Colwellia sp. M166: one gene and its partner. The protein of the gene in region 1 interacts with the protein of each later gene in a pairwise test. Links are inferred from orthologs where the notes say so. Each region holds a gene or a part of one and is shown in the gene's direction. Other genes may lie near its edges.

Evidence for each region.
Region 2: the proteins of FGD67_RS07095 (region 1) and tusA interact in binary tests that used the Escherichia coli proteins (3 or more experiments, as listed by UniProt). The link is inferred for Colwellia sp. M166 from one-to-one orthologs.

What each region holds. Positions count from the first base shown.
Region 1 is NZ_CP040755.1:1,561,155-1,569,544, reverse strand. The notes cover bases 5,377-8,183. They hold FGD67_RS07095 (IscS subfamily cysteine desulfurase), read left to right. Parts: upstream 5,377-6,076; coding sequence 6,077-7,291; downstream 7,292-8,183. Other genes in these bases: hscB (co-chaperone HscB), read left to right, coding at 8,059-8,183; iscA (iron-sulfur cluster assembly protein IscA), read left to right, coding at 7,708-8,031; iscU (Fe-S cluster assembly scaffold IscU), read left to right, coding at 7,310-7,693; iscR (Fe-S cluster assembly transcriptional regulator IscR), read left to right, coding at 5,538-6,047. In the rest of the region: FGD67_RS07130 (hypothetical protein), read right to left, coding at 1-59; FGD67_RS07125 (transposase), read right to left, coding at 903-1,877; FGD67_RS07120 (Type I secretion system protein TolC), read right to left, coding at 1,977-2,180; suhB (inositol-1-monophosphatase), read right to left, coding at 2,471-3,274; tRNA (cytosine(32)/uridine(32)-2'-O)-methyltransferase TrmJ, read left to right, coding at 3,683-4,444; cysE (serine O-acetyltransferase), read left to right, coding at 4,513-5,322; more of hscB, read left to right, coding at 8,184-8,390. UniProt on the Escherichia coli protein: Master enzyme that delivers sulfur to a number of partners involved in Fe-S cluster assembly, tRNA modification or cofactor biosynthesis. Catalyzes the removal of elemental sulfur from cysteine to produce alanine.
Region 2 is NZ_CP040755.1:2,504,259-2,512,592, reverse strand. What follows is about bases 2,303-5,053. They hold tusA (sulfurtransferase TusA), read left to right. Parts: upstream 2,303-3,427; coding sequence 3,428-3,679; downstream 3,680-5,053. Other genes in these bases: glyS (glycine--tRNA ligase subunit beta), read right to left, coding at 3,847-5,053; FGD67_RS11435 (transglycosylase SLT domain-containing protein), read right to left, coding at 2,303-3,199. Outside these bases: pepQ (Xaa-Pro dipeptidase), read right to left, coding at 1-1,161; more of FGD67_RS11435, read right to left, coding at 1,280-2,302; more of glyS, read right to left, coding at 5,054-5,913; glyQ (glycine--tRNA ligase subunit alpha), read right to left, coding at 5,913-6,848; gyrB (DNA topoisomerase (ATP-hydrolyzing) subunit B), read right to left, coding at 7,024-8,334. UniProt on the Escherichia coli protein: Sulfur carrier protein involved in sulfur trafficking in the cell. Part of a sulfur-relay system required for 2-thiolation during synthesis of 2-thiouridine of the modified wobble base 5-methylaminomethyl-2-thiouridine (mnm(5)s(2)U) in tRNA.

The sequences.
Region 1 (8,390 bases):
GTGATTGCTTCACTTATATCTTCTTTATCGATCTTTGCCAGCATAAAATTGAGTAACATAGACACTTTGCTCAATTTATTAATTGGAGCATTTTTCTTAAGGTTTGCCTTTAAAAAGCCAAGCCTATTTAATAAGTGAAAGCATACGTATAACACATATGAGCCTTATCCCCGTCAATAGGCAATAGGGTTTTATTTAGCTGCCGTTAGGCAGCTAAAAATTAAACAGACACTCACTCTAAATTTGCGCTGATGCCGATATCGCTAAATAAAAATTAAACAAATTAAACAGACACTCACTCTAAATTTTCGCTGATGCCGATATCGCTATTCAATAACAACTCATCTGGAGTCACGCGCAATATTGCTGTTTGATACCAGTAAGGACCAATAAAACACGCTTTTTACTCTATTTTAATAATTAAATAGACACTCACTCTAAATTAGCGTTGATGCCGATATTGCTATTTAATAACAACTCATCTCGGGTCACGCGCAATATTGCTGTTTGATACCAGTAAGGACCAATAAAACACGCTTTTTTACTCTATTTAGCCTCTAGCGCTGATACTTTGGCCCTAGTTATTCTCAGATAGCGTCTGATTAAAAGTTTAAGCTGTTTTATTAATGGTTGAGGGGAACTTTAGCCAAAGAGTTTGTTGCAATGACTCAAATTCAATAATTAAATAGACACTCACTCTAAATTAGCGTTGATGCCGATATCGCTATTTAATAACAACTTATCTAGAGTCACACGCAATATTGCTGTTTGATACCAGTAAGGACCAATAAAACACGCTTTTTACTCTATTTAGCCTCTAGCGCTGATACTTTGGCCCTAGTTATTCTCAGATAGCGTCTGATTAAAAGTTTAAGCTGTTTTATTAATGGTTGAGGGGAACTTCAGCCAAAGAGTTTGTTGCAATGACTCAAATTCTGTCGTCGTTTTAACTGTTGATGCGCGCAATAATCACTGAGGGCATCTTCATGACCAATAGCGCCATGAAACTGTGTTCTAAATTCTGTGGTGATGATTAACCAGTTGTCAGCGCTGATATTTAAGCGACTCAGTATAGGGGGTTGGTTATCGTCGATATAGCCAGGTTTATCTGCTCTAATACAGCGACCGGTCAATTCGATTAATTGCAGATAGTCGGCAAGTTCAAAGGGTAAACCTTTTGGCATATCTTTTCTTGGATTACCGATAAAAGGTAACAGGGTATTGGGTTGTTGGTTTTTCTTTGCCTGTTCACCGCGTAGCTTTACGCTAGTGTGAGCGGAGTTCTCCGGCGTTTTGGCTATCTTTGCTCTAATAGGGTTTAAATCTACATAGGCCATACAAGCCGCCAGTGCTGCTTCATCTAATAATGCTTGAGATTTAAATCGTCCTTCCCAGAATCGGCCTGTGCAGTTATCTTCTTGATTAGCCTTTCTAGCAATACCTTCATTGATGTAGCCCATAAACCAGCTGATTTTCATCAAGCGTTTTCGATAAACCTCGGCAGTCGCTTTAACGATATCAAGTAACGGTTTTGCTAAGGTATCACCATGACAATATTGTTTTGTCAGTAACGTCCCTTTGTATAAACGATGCCAGCGCTCAAGTACTTCCGCCATGCTCCATTGCTGCGCTTTTTCTTCATCAATAAAAACCACTACATGATAATGATTACTCATCACCGCATAGGCGCAAACATCAATGGCAAAGACTTGTGTGAGACAGTGCAGCTTATCTTCTACCCAGTCGCGACGGTGCTCATAGCTTTGACCTGATAATTTATCTTCACCACATAAAAAAGCCCGTCGAACACAACGTGCAGTGCAATGATAATAAGGCGTATCGGCTAGACTGATTTGTTGTTTCCTTGGCGTGGCCATAACTCACCTAAAATAAGTCGCTTGGTTAGTTGAGCGTAGTGCATAAGCTATATTTCTTCAATTTAGGGTGAGTGTCTTCTTAATTCTGTGTTCTTAATTCTAGGGTGAGTGTCTTCTTAATTCTATGGCAAAGACTTGTGTGAGACAGTGCAGCTTATCTTCTACCCAGCCGCGACGGTGCTCATAGCTTTGACCTGATAATTTATCTTCACCACATAAAAAAGCACGGCGGACACAACGTGCAACGCAATGATAATAAGGCGTATCGGCTAGACTGATTTGTTGTTTCCTTGGCGTGGCCATAAGTCACCTAAAATAAGTCGCTTGGTTAGTTGAGCGTAGTGCATAAGCTATATTTCTTCAATTTAGGGTGAGTGTCTTCTTAATTCCTCTTAATTCCTTTTGCTTGTGTAATTGATGAGGATCGGCTTTTATTTTCTGATGAACGAGTTTATTACCACGTTCATCAATTTATTACTCCCATGGAATATAAAGCTTAGCTAAGTGCTTTCCCCTGACGTTCACGTTAAATTCATATATTTCAGGCACAAAAAAAGCGCCTTCAGGCGCTTTTTAACGGTAAGTATTAAGCTTTATTTGCTTAGAGCTTCACCTAAATGAGGACGAATATCTTTCAATATTTCTTTTGCTAAGCGTGGGCTACTTGCCACAATGTTACCTGAATTGCTGTGGTTATGACCGCCAACAAAATCGGTAACTAAACCACCCGCTTCGATAACCATTAGTTCACCAGCAGCGGTATCCCAAGGTTTTAAGCCGATTTCAAAGTAACCATCAACACGGCCAGCAGCAACGTATGCTAAATCAAGTGCAGCAGAGCCAGCACGACGCATATCAGAAGTTTTACCGAACAAAGTTTTAAACATTTCTAAATAAGCATTTGTGTGTTGCTTATGTTTGAAAGGAAAGCCTGTCGCTAAAATAGAACCTTTAAGTTCTTTTGATTGTTTAACGCGAATACGAAAACCGTTTAGTTGTGCACCTTTACCACGACTTGCAGTAAATAGCTCGCCACGGATAGGATCGTAGATCACTGATTGATCTAATTTTCCTTTCACTTTTAAAGCAATTGAAACTGCAAAGTGAGGAATACCTTTAACAAAGTTAGAAGTTCCATCAAGCGGGTCAATAATCCATTGATAATCGCTGTCTTTCCCTTCAATTAATCCACACTCTTCACCAATGATCGTGTGATTAGGGTAAGATTTTTGGATTGTTTCAACAATAGCTAGTTCAGCACTTATATCAACATTAGTAACGAGATCGTTAGTACCCTTAGATTCAATTTCAATCTTATCTACTTGTTCAAAAGCGCGCAGAATTACTTTGCCCGCAGCACGCGCAGAGCGCACGGCAATATTTAGCATCGGATGCATGATCGACTACCCTATAATGTTGTAAAATGTCATAAACAGCTATGTAAAAGAACGAGGTCAACATTAAGAGTCATACTTGGATGAACCCCTAAAATTGAGCGCGCGAATTATAGCAAACTAATTATCAATTTGCGACCACCTTATTTTTCATTTAGTGATTCACATAGCTAAGTTATAACCGATGAGAGAGAACTTAGCTTATTTTTCACTGCTTAAGGGTAATTAGGGCTACTTATATATGTAAAAGAGCTAACCCATATTGATAAACACTATAAAACTAAATTAAAGTGGTGATTTTTTCTCAGTACAGGGATATGTTCTGTGTTAACATTATCGACAATTTTAGCCATCTAGATAGGTAGCATTTGAAGTTCAATTTGTTGCCATCGCATTAAGTAAGTGAAGATAATGTCAGATTCTTTATTAAATAAAGTACGTATAGTGCTCGTTAATACCTCCGATTGCCGTAATATCGGTTCAGCTGCTCGTGCCATGAAAACAATGGGTTTAACTGAGCTGGTATTAGTTGATCCCATTGAAATGCCTAATGGTCAAGCACAGGCATTAGCTGCTGGTGCAACCGATGTATTAAAAAACGCTAAAGTTGTCGCGACTCTGGAAGAAGCCATCATTGATTGCGGTTTAGTGGTTGGCACCAGTGCTCGTTCACGTACGTTACCTTGGCCGATGTTAGAGCCACGTGGTTGTGGTGAAAAGCTGATCACTGAAGCACAAGAATATCCTGTGGCGTTAGTTTTTGGTCGCGAGAGTAGTGGTTTAACCAATGAAGAATTGCAATTATGTCACTTCCACGTACAAATTCCTGCAAACCCAGAATATAGCTCACTGAATTTAGCCATGGCAGTACAAACCCTAAGTTATGAAGTTCGAACTAGCTTTTTAGCACACCAACAACAGGCTTTTACATTAAATGAAGCTGAAGAATATCCGGTGGTAGATGAAACGGAACGTTTCTATCAACATTTTGAAGAAGCATTAAAAGCAACTGGCTTTATTGTCCCGAGCCATCCTGGTTTAGTGATGACCAAACTGCGTCGTTTATTTAATCGCGCCCGACCTGATGTCAAAGAATTAAAAATGATGCGCGGTATTTTAGCTTCAGTTGAGCGCGTTGCCAAAGCATCGAGCACTGAAAAAAATACAGATTAATTATAGTCGTTAGTGATTTAGCTAATTGAATAAGCACCGACTTAAAACTGAGAATTAAGGAAAGTGGTATGTTTAGCCGCATGAAAGAAGATATCAATAGTGTATTTGATCGAGATCCAGCAGCACGTAATGTATTTGAAGTATTAACCAATTACCCAGGTTTACATGCGGTTTGGTTTCATCGTTTGAGTCATAAATTGTGGAAATGCAATTGGAAGTGGTTAGCGCGTAGTTTATCAACATTCTCGCGTTGGTTGACCGGTATTGAAATTCATCCTGGTGCTACTATCGGTCGTCGATTTTTTATTGATCACGGTATGGGCGTTGTTATTGGTGGCACAGCAGAAATTGGTGATGATGTAACTTTATACCAAGGCGTTACTTTAGGTGGCACCAGCTGGAAGGAGGGCAAACGCCATCCAACACTGATGAATAATGTTGTTATTGGCGCCGGTGCTAAAATTTTAGGACCTATTACCATTGGTCATCATGGTAAGGTTGGCTCCAATTCAGTGGTAGTTAAAGATGTACCTGATAATGCCACAGCCGTTGGTATTCCAGGTCGTATTGTTAATCCAAACAAAGATAATGGTGCGGCAGAAAATCGTGAAAAAGTGGCGAAAAAATACGGTTTTGATGCTTATGCCGTGGCTACCGATAATCCAGACCCGGTAGCAAAAGCGATAGGTCGTTTGCTTGACCATATGCACTTAATGGATAACAAAGTCTCTGATTTATGTCGAGAAGTGAACCAGCTTGGTGGTCAAGTTTGTCAAGAAGCTTTACCAGAGTTAAGTGTTGGTGAGTTTGACGAAGATGAGAAAGCTGCCGCTAAACGTCGCGAAAGCGCAACTGAGTCTTTTGATCCTTCAATTTAGCAATATTTAGAAATAATTTTTTGAAAGCACTCGCTCGCGAAAGGTGTTAATTCACTACAAAACATAAGTAGAAATATTGAAAAACACTTATGTTTTGCCTTTTTATTGACTAATTTATAAACCCGAGTAAAATACTTGAGTAAATCACTCGGGTATTTAGTTGACTATTTTATAAGGATATGTAAAATTGCGCAGCAAATTGATAGGGGTAATAAATGAAACTGACGTCTAAAGGTCGATATGCAGTAACAGCTATGCTTGATGTGGCAATTCATGCCGCAACTGGGCCTGTTCCTTTGGCAGATATTTCTGAGCGCCAAGGTATCTCATTATCATATTTAGAGCAACTTTTCTCACGTCTTAGAAAGTATGGTCTTGTTAATAGTGTTCGTGGACCAGGCGGAGGTTATCGCTTAGGTAAGTGCTCAGCGCAAATTGCCGTTGCTGATGTGATTAACGCCGTTGATGAAAGTATCAATGCCACAAAATGTGGTGGTAAAGGTAACTGCCAAGATGGTCAGCAATGCCTCACACATTATTTATGGTCTGATTTAAGCGATAGAATTGAAGATTTTTTAAAGAGTATTTCGCTTGCCGAGCTCGTCGAGCAACGAAATGTAAAAATAGTGTCACAACGACAAGATGAAATAACAGCGAAAGCTCGTAAGTCACCCTCGTTAGAGACATTAATTACCACCCGTAACATTATGAATGACTGGCACTAGTTGCCCGTTCAATTGGAGATTATTAACCAATGAAGCTTCCTATTTATTTTGATTATTCAGCGACTACACCTGTAGATAAACGTGTTGCTGAAAAAATGATGCAATATATGACCACTGATGGTTTTTACGGAAACCCAGCCTCACGTTCACACAAATTTGGCTGGCAAGCGGAAGAAGCGGTTGATATCGCTCGTAATCAAATAGCAGATTTGATTAATGCCGATCCTCGTGAAATTGTTATCACCTCAGGTGCAACTGAATCTAATAACTTAGCTATTAAAGGCGCAGCCAAGTTTTACAGTAAAAAAGGTAAGCACATTATTACCTGTAAAACTGAGCATAAAGCGGTATTAGATACTTGTCGTGAATTAGAACGTCAAGGCTTTGAGGTAACTTACCTTGATCCTGAAAAGAATGGCTTAATTGACTTAAAGAAATTAGAAGCTGCTATTCGTGAAGACACAGTACTTATTAGTATTATGCACGTGAATAACGAAATTGGTGTTATTCAAGACATCGCTGAAATTGGCGAAATGTGTCGTGCACGCAAAATTATCTTCCATGTTGATGCTGCGCAAAGTGCCGGTAAAATCAATATTGACTTACAACATTTAAAAGTTGATTTAATGTCGTTTTCTGCCCATAAAATTTATGGTCCTAAAGGCATTGGCGCACTTTACGTTTCTCGTAAGCCTCGCGTGCGTTTAGAGTCACAAATTCACGGTGGTGGCCATGAACGTGGTATGCGTTCAGGTACATTAGCAACGCACCAAATCGTTGGTATGGGCGAAGCTTTTAGAATCGCGAAAGAAGAATTAGCACAAGACGAAGCACACGTAGTGAAAATGCGTGACCGTTTATGGGCTGGCTTAAACGATATGGAACAAGTTTTCGTTAATGGCGACTTTGACAAACGTTACCCAGGTAACTTAAATGTTAGCTTCAACTTTGTTGAAGGTGAGTCATTAATTATGGCATTAAAAGACTTAGCAGTATCTTCAGGCTCAGCCTGTACATCAGCAAGTTTAGAGCCGTCATATGTCTTACGCGCTTTGGGCTTAAATGATGAAATGGCACATAGCTCAATTCGTTTTAGCTTTGGCCGTTTTACCACAGAAGAAGAAATTGACTATGCCATTGACCTGATTAAAAAGGCAATTGGCCATTTACGTGACATGTCACCGCTTTGGGAAATGTTCAAAGACGGTATCGATTTAGACTCAATAGAGTGGGCTGCTCACTAGAGCACTAGGAGAAATAACATGGCTTATAGCGAAAAAGTAATTGATCATTATGAAAATCCACGCAACGTTGGTTCTTTAGATAAAAACGATCCACAAGTTGCTACGGGTATGGTCGGCGCACCTGCATGTGGTGACGTGATGAAGTTACAACTTAAAATTTCAGCTGACGGTATTATCGAAGATGCGAAATTTAAAACTTACGGTTGTGGCTCTGCAATAGCTTCAAGCTCATTGGTTACAGAATGGGTTAAAGGTAAATCAATTGATGAAGCGGGCGAAATCAAGAACACTGCCATTGCAGAAGAGCTTGCATTACCGCCAGTGAAAATTCATTGCTCGATTTTAGCAGAAGACGCTATTAAAGCGGCAATTGAAGATTACCGTAGTAAGCACCAAGATTAAGCTGGAGGTTGGCTATGAGTGTAACGATGACGCCTGCGGCATCTGACAGGGTAAAATCGTTTATCGAAAACCGAGGCAAGGGCCTTGGTTTACGATTAGGTATTAAAACAACCGGTTGTTCTGGTTTAGCTTATGTACTTGAATTTGTTGATGAGCTAAATGAAGATGACACCATGTTTTCTATTAATGATTGTAATATTATTATTGATGGTAAAAGCTTAGTTTATCTTGATGGTATCGAACTTGATTTTGTTAAAGAAGGCTTGAACGAAGGCTTTAAATTTACCAACCCAAACGCTAAAGGCGAATGTGGTTGTGGTGAAAGTTTTAATGTTTAATGAGTGATTAGTTTCACTGGAGTTGTTGTGAATTATTTTCAATTATTTGGTTTAGAAATTCAGTTTACTATTGATTTAACTAGGCTTTCAACACTTTATCAAACATTACAGAAAAAAGTGCACCCTGATCGCTTTGCTCATGCATCAAGCCAAGAGCAAATGCTAGCGGTAAAGAAATCTACGCTAATTAATGACGCATATCAAACATTAAAAAATCCGTTAAAACGTGCGCAATATCTCTTAGAATTGCGTGGCGTTGATATGCCTAGTGAACAAGCATCATTTGGCGATGTCAGCTTTTTAATGCGTCAAATGGAGTTGCGAGAAATGCTAGCGGAAGTTAAGGATGCTGATGATAT
Region 2 (8,334 bases), 950 kb from region 1 along the record:
ATCAATGAAATATAATCCAGGTTCGATAGTGAAAACTTGATTGCTTTCAATGATACGTGATGTCCGTAAAAAAGCGTGTTGCTCAGGAGTATTAACATGAGTACCACGTTCGTCAGCCATAAAGCCACCAACATCATGGACTTGTAAACCTAAATGATGCCCTAAACCATGCGGAAAGAAAGTTGAAATAATGCCACTATCTACTGCAGTATCAACATCAACATTAATAAAATTAAACTCTTTTAGTACCTTACCTATCTCGCGATATGATGCAATGTGCAGATCAACGTAACTAAGCCCTGGCTTTAAACCATCAACCGCATTTAGCATTAAGCTGTCCATGCGAGCGATTAACTCTGCAAAACGATCGCGCTTAAAGGAATAAGTACGCGTGATATCTGAGGCATAACCATGAAAATTAGCACCCGCATCTAATAAAAATGACCGGTGTGCTTGTGGCACCTCGCGATCTAACGCGGTGTAATGTAATATCGACGTGTTTTCATTCAAGGCGACAATATTGCCATAAGGTGTTTCACTTTCAACATGCTGTGTCGCTTTAAGGTAAGCATGTTGAATATCATATTCTGAGGCGCCATCAAAAAAGGCCGCCTTTGCTGCTTTATGGCCCTTAACCGCAATGGCATTAGAACGGCGCATGCATTCTTGCTCATATGATGTTTTATAAGCACGATGGAAGTGTAAATAGTTGATCAATGGCTCAGGATTGATATGCTCAAAGCCTAAGGCTTTTGCGACTTCGATATGAGCACCGATATAAGCAAAGGCCTTTTTATCGTAAGGCAATAACTTATCAACCTCACTTGCCTTAGAGAGAATTTTAATATCGAAAAAATCACTCCAGTAGCTACCGGCTAATTCAATAACTTTATGCCAAAAATCAACTGGTTGGTAATAAATAAGTGTTGGCTTATCGCGGCCATTTACTAATAACCAACAATTAGGAATATCAACTAAAGGTAACCATGCTTTAAAGTGTGGATTAACACGAAATGGGTAGCTATTATCGTCTAAAAAAGCCTTGATCTCTTGACCAGAATGAATGACTAAGCCTTGAAGATTTTCTCTTGTTAATACAGCTTTGGTTCTTTTTTGTAATTCAGCAACATGAGCTGGATAGTGACTCGCTAGTGTATTCATCTGGTAACTCTCTAAATTTCTTGTTGTTTTAATTATACCGCGTTTAGTGCGATATGATAATGCTTATACCTATGATACTTCAACATACTGTTTCAGAGCTATCATGGCTATATATGCGCTATTCATTTATATTCATCGCAATGATCTGATCAAATAACGAAACTGTTTGCCCTACTTTATGTTGATATATTTGTTGATACGCGAGAACACTTTTGACGTATTCTCGTGTTTCTTTAAACGGAATAGTCTCGATCCAAACATCTGCAGGTAGCGATTCAGCCCCCTTTAACCAAGTTTTTACTCGATAAGGACCGGCATTATAAGCTGCGGTAGCAAGCACAGGGTTACCATCATGACGATCCAATAAGTTTCGTAAATATTTAGTCCCTAGCTTGATATTATTTTTAGCATCGAGTAAATACCGATTAGACACTGTTTTACGTGCTAACTGCTTTGCCGTACCTGGCATTATTTGCATTAAGCCTTTAGCCCCTGCAGAGGAATTAGCATCTGACATGAACGAACTTTCTCGCCGAGCAATAGCAAACGCCCATGCTGAATTGATTTTTTCATTGCCAGCGTAATGTTTAATCTCATTTTCAAAGCCTAATGGAAAGCGTAAATTAACATCATCAAGATAGCCAACCTTAGCTAAGGTAAATATAGCTCTGTCATACCAATGCATCTCATTAGCAATTTTAGAAGCAACTAACTTGTCTCGCTTATTGAGTTTCGATAACCAATAGTTCCATTCTTGACGCGCATGATGAAATCGGCCAATAGCAAACAACTCAAAGGCTCTTTTCGCTTCAGGGCTTTTAATAATCAACGCTTTTTCATCAGCACTAACATCAAGCGGTATGTTCTGAAAGTTAGCTGGCTTATTTAAATAGCTGGCGGCTAAAAAACCATAATAATGCCGGCTTTGTGCCAGTTCACTTAATAGTTTATTGCCAGTTTCTAGCGCTCCGGTTGCCAATAAACTTCTACTATACCAATAACGCCACTTTAGGCTTTTTTGTGCTATTTCAGGTAATTTTAACAGCTTAGTTTTAATATTTTGCCAATTTTGATCTCGTAATGCGTCTGTTATATACCACTGTGTTAAATTACTATTAAAATCTTTATCATCAACTTGTGCTAACCACCCTGCCGCATCTAAATGATTTTTACTGGCCAATGCTAAAGCAAACTTCAAGGTGATTTGTTGTTGCTGTTGTTTTGTAAATGGTAATAGTGTCTTAGCTAAAGCATAACTATCAAGTGCTTGTTGAGGTGCACGCCATATCAAACGCTTTAAACCGTAAGCAACAATTTCAGCTTCTCTTGGAGTTTTGTTTTTAAATTTTGTTAAACGTTTAACGTAGGACGGATCACGACGTACTTTATGCCAAAGCTCAGCTAAATACTGCTCATTTTTTGGTAATAGCATGGTTAAATAAGGAATTAAAGTATGCTTACCACCATCTGCGGCTAACACGATACGTTGCCAGATAATATCATTGGTTCGATAACCCGCTTGTTGCCATTTTTTAAATAGCGGATCACAAACTTTAGGTTGAGACTTACCAACCAGCCACAGTGGTGTCACTTTTGGCAAGATACTTGAAGCTGCTACTCCCGATTTCAATTGAAATAAGTAATATTGACAGGTTAACTCAACGTTATTGGTTACTTTGTAAAAGCGTTGAAAAAGTACCGGTTTGTTACGTTTAGCTAAATAATTTAACCATTTTTTTCTTAATGGCCAATCCAGTGGTGTGCCTTCATACTTGTTTAAGTAGTCATTAATTTCTGACGCAGACGACAAGTTGATTTTTGTCATTAAACGCTTCTGATCCAAATAAGGCTGAAGTGGGTAGTAGTGCAGTTGGTTGTATAAATTTTGATAAGTTGCAGAGCCACTATTCCACACTTGCTTTTCGGCTTGCAAAAAGGTTTTCCTTTGCAAGTTTTCATCATTAGCAAAACTTGCTGTACTTGCCAATAGTGTACTTAATAAAATGCTTTTGAGAAATCGGAAACTACCTAACGGCATTGGATGGCCTTGGGAAAATAAGCGTAGCTCAATTATTCACTCCTAACGTAACAAAGCAAGTCTAATCACCATATTTATCCGCTTAATTTTAAATAGTAACGCTGAATCTCAACCATATTAGTTAAAATTATTTTTGAATTATTCATTATTACCAATAATATTATGGTTGCGTCATTGTAAATAGGCTTTAAACTTGGCGGCAGTATATATTGCTTAGCAAGGTTAGAAATGACAACCAAGACACTTCCAGACACTGACCATCAATTAGATGCAATAGGACTACGCTGTCCAGAGCCGGTGATGATGATACGACAAAAAATCCGTCAGATTGCCGCCGGTGAAACGCTATTAGTTAGCACTGATGACCCATCAACGACAAGAGATATCCCCAGTTTTTGTCGCTTTATGGAACATCAGCTTATTGCCCAACAAGCAACCAACAAACCTTTTCAATATGTTATTAAAAAAGGCATGGCTTAACCAAGCGTTAGTTAAGTATCATTAAAACTTTATAAACTTGGTATTACTGCTATTCCCCTAGCTTTCCCTCTAATAAAAAAGGAATGCCTAAGCCTTCCTTTTTGTCATGTTCATATAAGTTATTTTTTATAATAAAATGGCTAGCACCGTATTATTGCAACTGGTATTTATTGCAATAATGATATATCGGCAATAGCAAAGAAGCTATTACGAATTTCACTGAGCAAAGTTAAACGGTTAGTTTTAATGGCTTCATCGTCTGCCATCACCATAACATTATCGAAAAAGTTATCAATTGGTTGCTTTAATGTCGCTAATTCAGCAAGTGCATTTTGATAATCTTTATCTACCATTAATGGCGCTACTTTCACTTTTACTTTTGCAAAACTTTCAGCAAGCTCTTGTTCAGCAGCTTCAGATGCTAATTCTTGTTTAAATTCAGAATATAACTCACCTTTAAACTTCACTAGAATATTACCTACACGCTTGTTAGCTGCTGCTAACGTTGTTGATTCAGCTAACGTTTTAAAGTGAGTTACGGCGTGAATACGTTTGTCAAAATCTAAAGGTTTAGATGGCGCATTAGCTAAAACCGCTTGAATAACATCAATGGCAATTTTTTGATCTTGGTAGTACGCACGATAGCGACCTGAGATAAAATCTAAAACTTGTTTAGCCACATCGTCATTAGATAATTTATCTTGATATAACTCGACACTTTTCGCAATGAGTTCAGCAATATCAAGATTCAGTTGCTTTTCAATAATAATACGGATCAAGCCAATAGCCGCACGGCGAAGTGCAAACGGGTCTTTATCGCCTTTTGGTGGTTGGTTAATACCAAATATTCCCACTAAAGAATCAACTTTATCTGCGATAGCTACCGCACAACCAATAGTTTGCTCAGGTAATGCATCACCCGCATAACGTGGACGATATTGATCTTCTAACGCTTGCGCAACAGCCGCGGGTTCACCATCATGTTGAGCATAGTATTTACCCATGGTGCCTTGTACTTGTGGAAACTCAAGCACCATATCCGACATCAGATCAGTTTTACTTAACAAACCGGCACGGTAAGCCAGTGCTTTATCATCACCCGTTTTCTCAGCAACGAATTCACTTAAGCTGGCAATACGTTCTGATTTTGCTTTTACTGTTCCCAATTGTTTTTGGAATAAAACTGATTCTAAACTGACCAACCTAGACTCAAGTGTTTGTTTTTTATCTGTTTTAAAGAAAAATTCAGCATCAGCTAAACGTGGACGAATTACCTTCTCATTGCCCTTAATAACTTGGCTTGGGTCTTTACTAGCGATATTTGAAACAAAAATGAATTTATTCAATAACTTACCGTCAACACTGGTGACCGGAAAGTATTTTTGATGATCTTTCATTGAATATATTAATGGTTCTGCTGGCACATTAAGAAACTCCTCGTCAAAGCTCCCTACTAAGACAACAGGCCATTCTACCAATGAAGTCACTTCATCAAGTAACTCTTCATCAGGTAAGGCAATGCCGCCAATTTCTTCAGCTGCTAAATTAATTTGCTCTAGAATGGTTTTTTTACGTTCTTGATAATCAACCACAACATAGGCATCACGTAAGATTTTTTCGTAATTATCAGCATGATTAATAGTGACTAAGCCATCATGATGAAAACGATGTCCAGTAACAACATTATTGGAATTTACATTGAGTGTTTCACCAGCAATAATTTTTTCGCCGTAAAGCATAGTCAGTGTATGCACTGGGCGGATGAACTGCGTTCTGCCTGAACCCCAACGCATAGGTTTAGGCACTGGCAATTTAGCTACCGCCTGGTTAACCATATCAGGAATCAACAGCTCAATGTGCTTACCTTGCTCTACCGTTTTATGTAGCAGCCATTCACCTTTATCCGTAACCAAACGCTCAGCATCTGCGACGGTAATGCCATTTGAACGAGCCCAACCTTCTGCAGCTTTACTTGCATTACCTTCGGCGTCAAATGCTACATTAACAGCAGGCCCACGTTTCTCGATGGCTTTATCAGCTTGACTAGCAACCAAACCATCAACTTTAACTGCTAAACGTCTTGGTGTCGCATACCAATGGATATCAGCATAAGAAAGCTTAGCTGCGTCCAATTGGGCTTTAATTTGTTGATGAAAAGTCATTGCTAAAGTTTTTAACGATTTGGGTGGTAACTCTTCAGTACCCAATTCTATTAATAGTGTTTGAGTAGTCATTATGCTTGCCCCTCTGCTGAAGTGCCTTTGGCATCGTTATTCTTACAAAGAGGGAAACCAAGCTCTTCGCGTTTTGCATAATAAGCTTGTGCACATGCTTTAGATAACGTTCTGACACGTAAAATATAACGTTGACGTTCTGTCACTGAAATAGCGTGACGAGCATCGAGTAAGTTAAAAGCATGCGAGGCTTTCATAACCTGTTCATATGCAGGTAATGCTAAACCTGCTTCAATAAGCTTTTGACTAACCACTTCGCATTGGTCAAAAGTTTTGAAAAGATCGGCAACATCAGCATGTTCAAAGTTATAAGTTGATTGTTCGACTTCATTTTGGTGGAATACATCACCATAAAGTACTTTACCCATAGGGCCATCAGTCCAGACTAGATCATAGATACTATCGACGTTCTGAATATACATAGCTAAGCGTTCTAGACCGTATGTAATTTCACCAGTAACAGGTGCACACTCAATTCCACCGACTTGTTGAAAGTAAGTAAACTGGCTAACTTCCATACCGTTTAACCAGATTTCCCATCCAAGACCCCAGGCACCTAAAGTTGGTGATTCCCAGTTATCTTCTACAAAGCGAATATCATGTACTAGCGGGTCTATGCCCATCTCTTTTAGTGAGTCTAAATATAATTCTTGAATGTTATCCGGTGATGGCTTAAGCATTACTTGAAACTGATAGTAATGTTGTAGACGATTAGGATTTTCGCCGTAGCGGCCATCGGTAGGACGACGACATGGCTGAACATATGCACTACTCATTGGCTCTGGACCAATAGAGCGCAAAAATGTCATTGGATGGAATGTACCAGCCCCTACTTCTAAATCTAATGGCTGAACTATGACACAGCCTTGACGTGACCAATAATCTTGCAACTGCAATATTAGTCCTTGAAAGGTCTTTACATTAAACGTACTCATAACAATCCGATTCTATGGTTATAGTGTGATAAATAAGGCTAATTATACCGTTTGTCGCTTTATTAGCCTAGTGCCCTTGCTTAGATGTTTAGAGTTTATCACTCAAAAATACAAGGTTAGAAACAAAAAATGCCCGATTTGATGATCGGGCATTGTTATCTTTAAATTTTAAAAGCTAAACATCTAAGTTAGCCACTTTAAGCGCATTCTCTTCAATGAAGTGTCGGCGTGGTTCTACATGATCACCCATTAAGGTAGTAAACAATTGATCGGCAGCAATAGCATCTTCAATAGTTACTTGTAGCATTCTACGTGTTTCAGGATCCATGGTTGTTTCCCATAGTTGACTAGGATTCATTTCACCTAGACCTTTATAACGTTGAATATATTGACCACGTTTTGATTCTGCCATTAACCAATTTAAAGCTTCTTCAAACTCAGTGATAGGTTTAATTTTTTCGCCACGCTTAACATAAGCACCTTCTTCCATTAAACCATTTACCGCTTTATTTAAATTTTGAATATTTTCAAATTCTTTCGAATCAAAAAATTCATAGTCACAGTCATAAACGGTATCAATACCATGTTTACGTACATTAAAACTTGGGTAATAAACATTACGCTCTTGGTCTTGCTTAACTTCTACCGTGTAAATAGAACCATTACCATCTTGATCTGATAATTGCTTAAGAAGATTAGCAGTCCAAGTTTCTACTTTATCTTTATTTTTAAAGTCTTCAGTAGAAATAACATCACCGTAGATCATCTTCTCTAAAATATCAGCAGGGATCAAACGAGACACACGTTTAATAGTTTCGTGAGTTTTACGGAACTGTTTAACTAATTTCTCTAGAGATAAGCCTGATATTGCTGGTGCTGATTCATTGACATGTACTTCAGCATTTTCTAAAGCAAGTGTCGTTAAGTACTCAGTTAAGCCTTCATCATCTTTAATATAACGTTCTTGCTTACCTTTCTTCACTTTATAAAGTGGTGGTTGAGCAATATAGATGTAACCACGTTCCATTATTTCAGGCATTTGACGATAGAAAAATGTCAGTAATAATGTTCGGATATGAGAACCATCGACATCAGCATCGGTCATGATGATAATGCTATGATAACGAAGTTTATCTGGATTATATTCGTCGCGACCAATACCACAACCTAACGCAGTAATTAGCGTACCAACTTCTTGTGAAGATATCATTTTATCAAAACGCGCTTTTTCTACGTTAAGAATTTTACCTTTCAATGGCAAGATGGCTTGGTTTTTACGATTTCGTCCCTGCTTGGCTGAACCACCAGCAGAGTCTCCTTCGACAATATATAGTTCAGAAAGTGCAGGATCTTTTTCTTGGCAATCAGCTAATTTACCTGGTAAACCAGCGATATCTAAAACACCTTTACGACGGGTCATTTCTCTTGCTTTACGTGCAGCTTCGCGAGCACGAGCCGCATCAACAATCTTCATAATGATAGTACG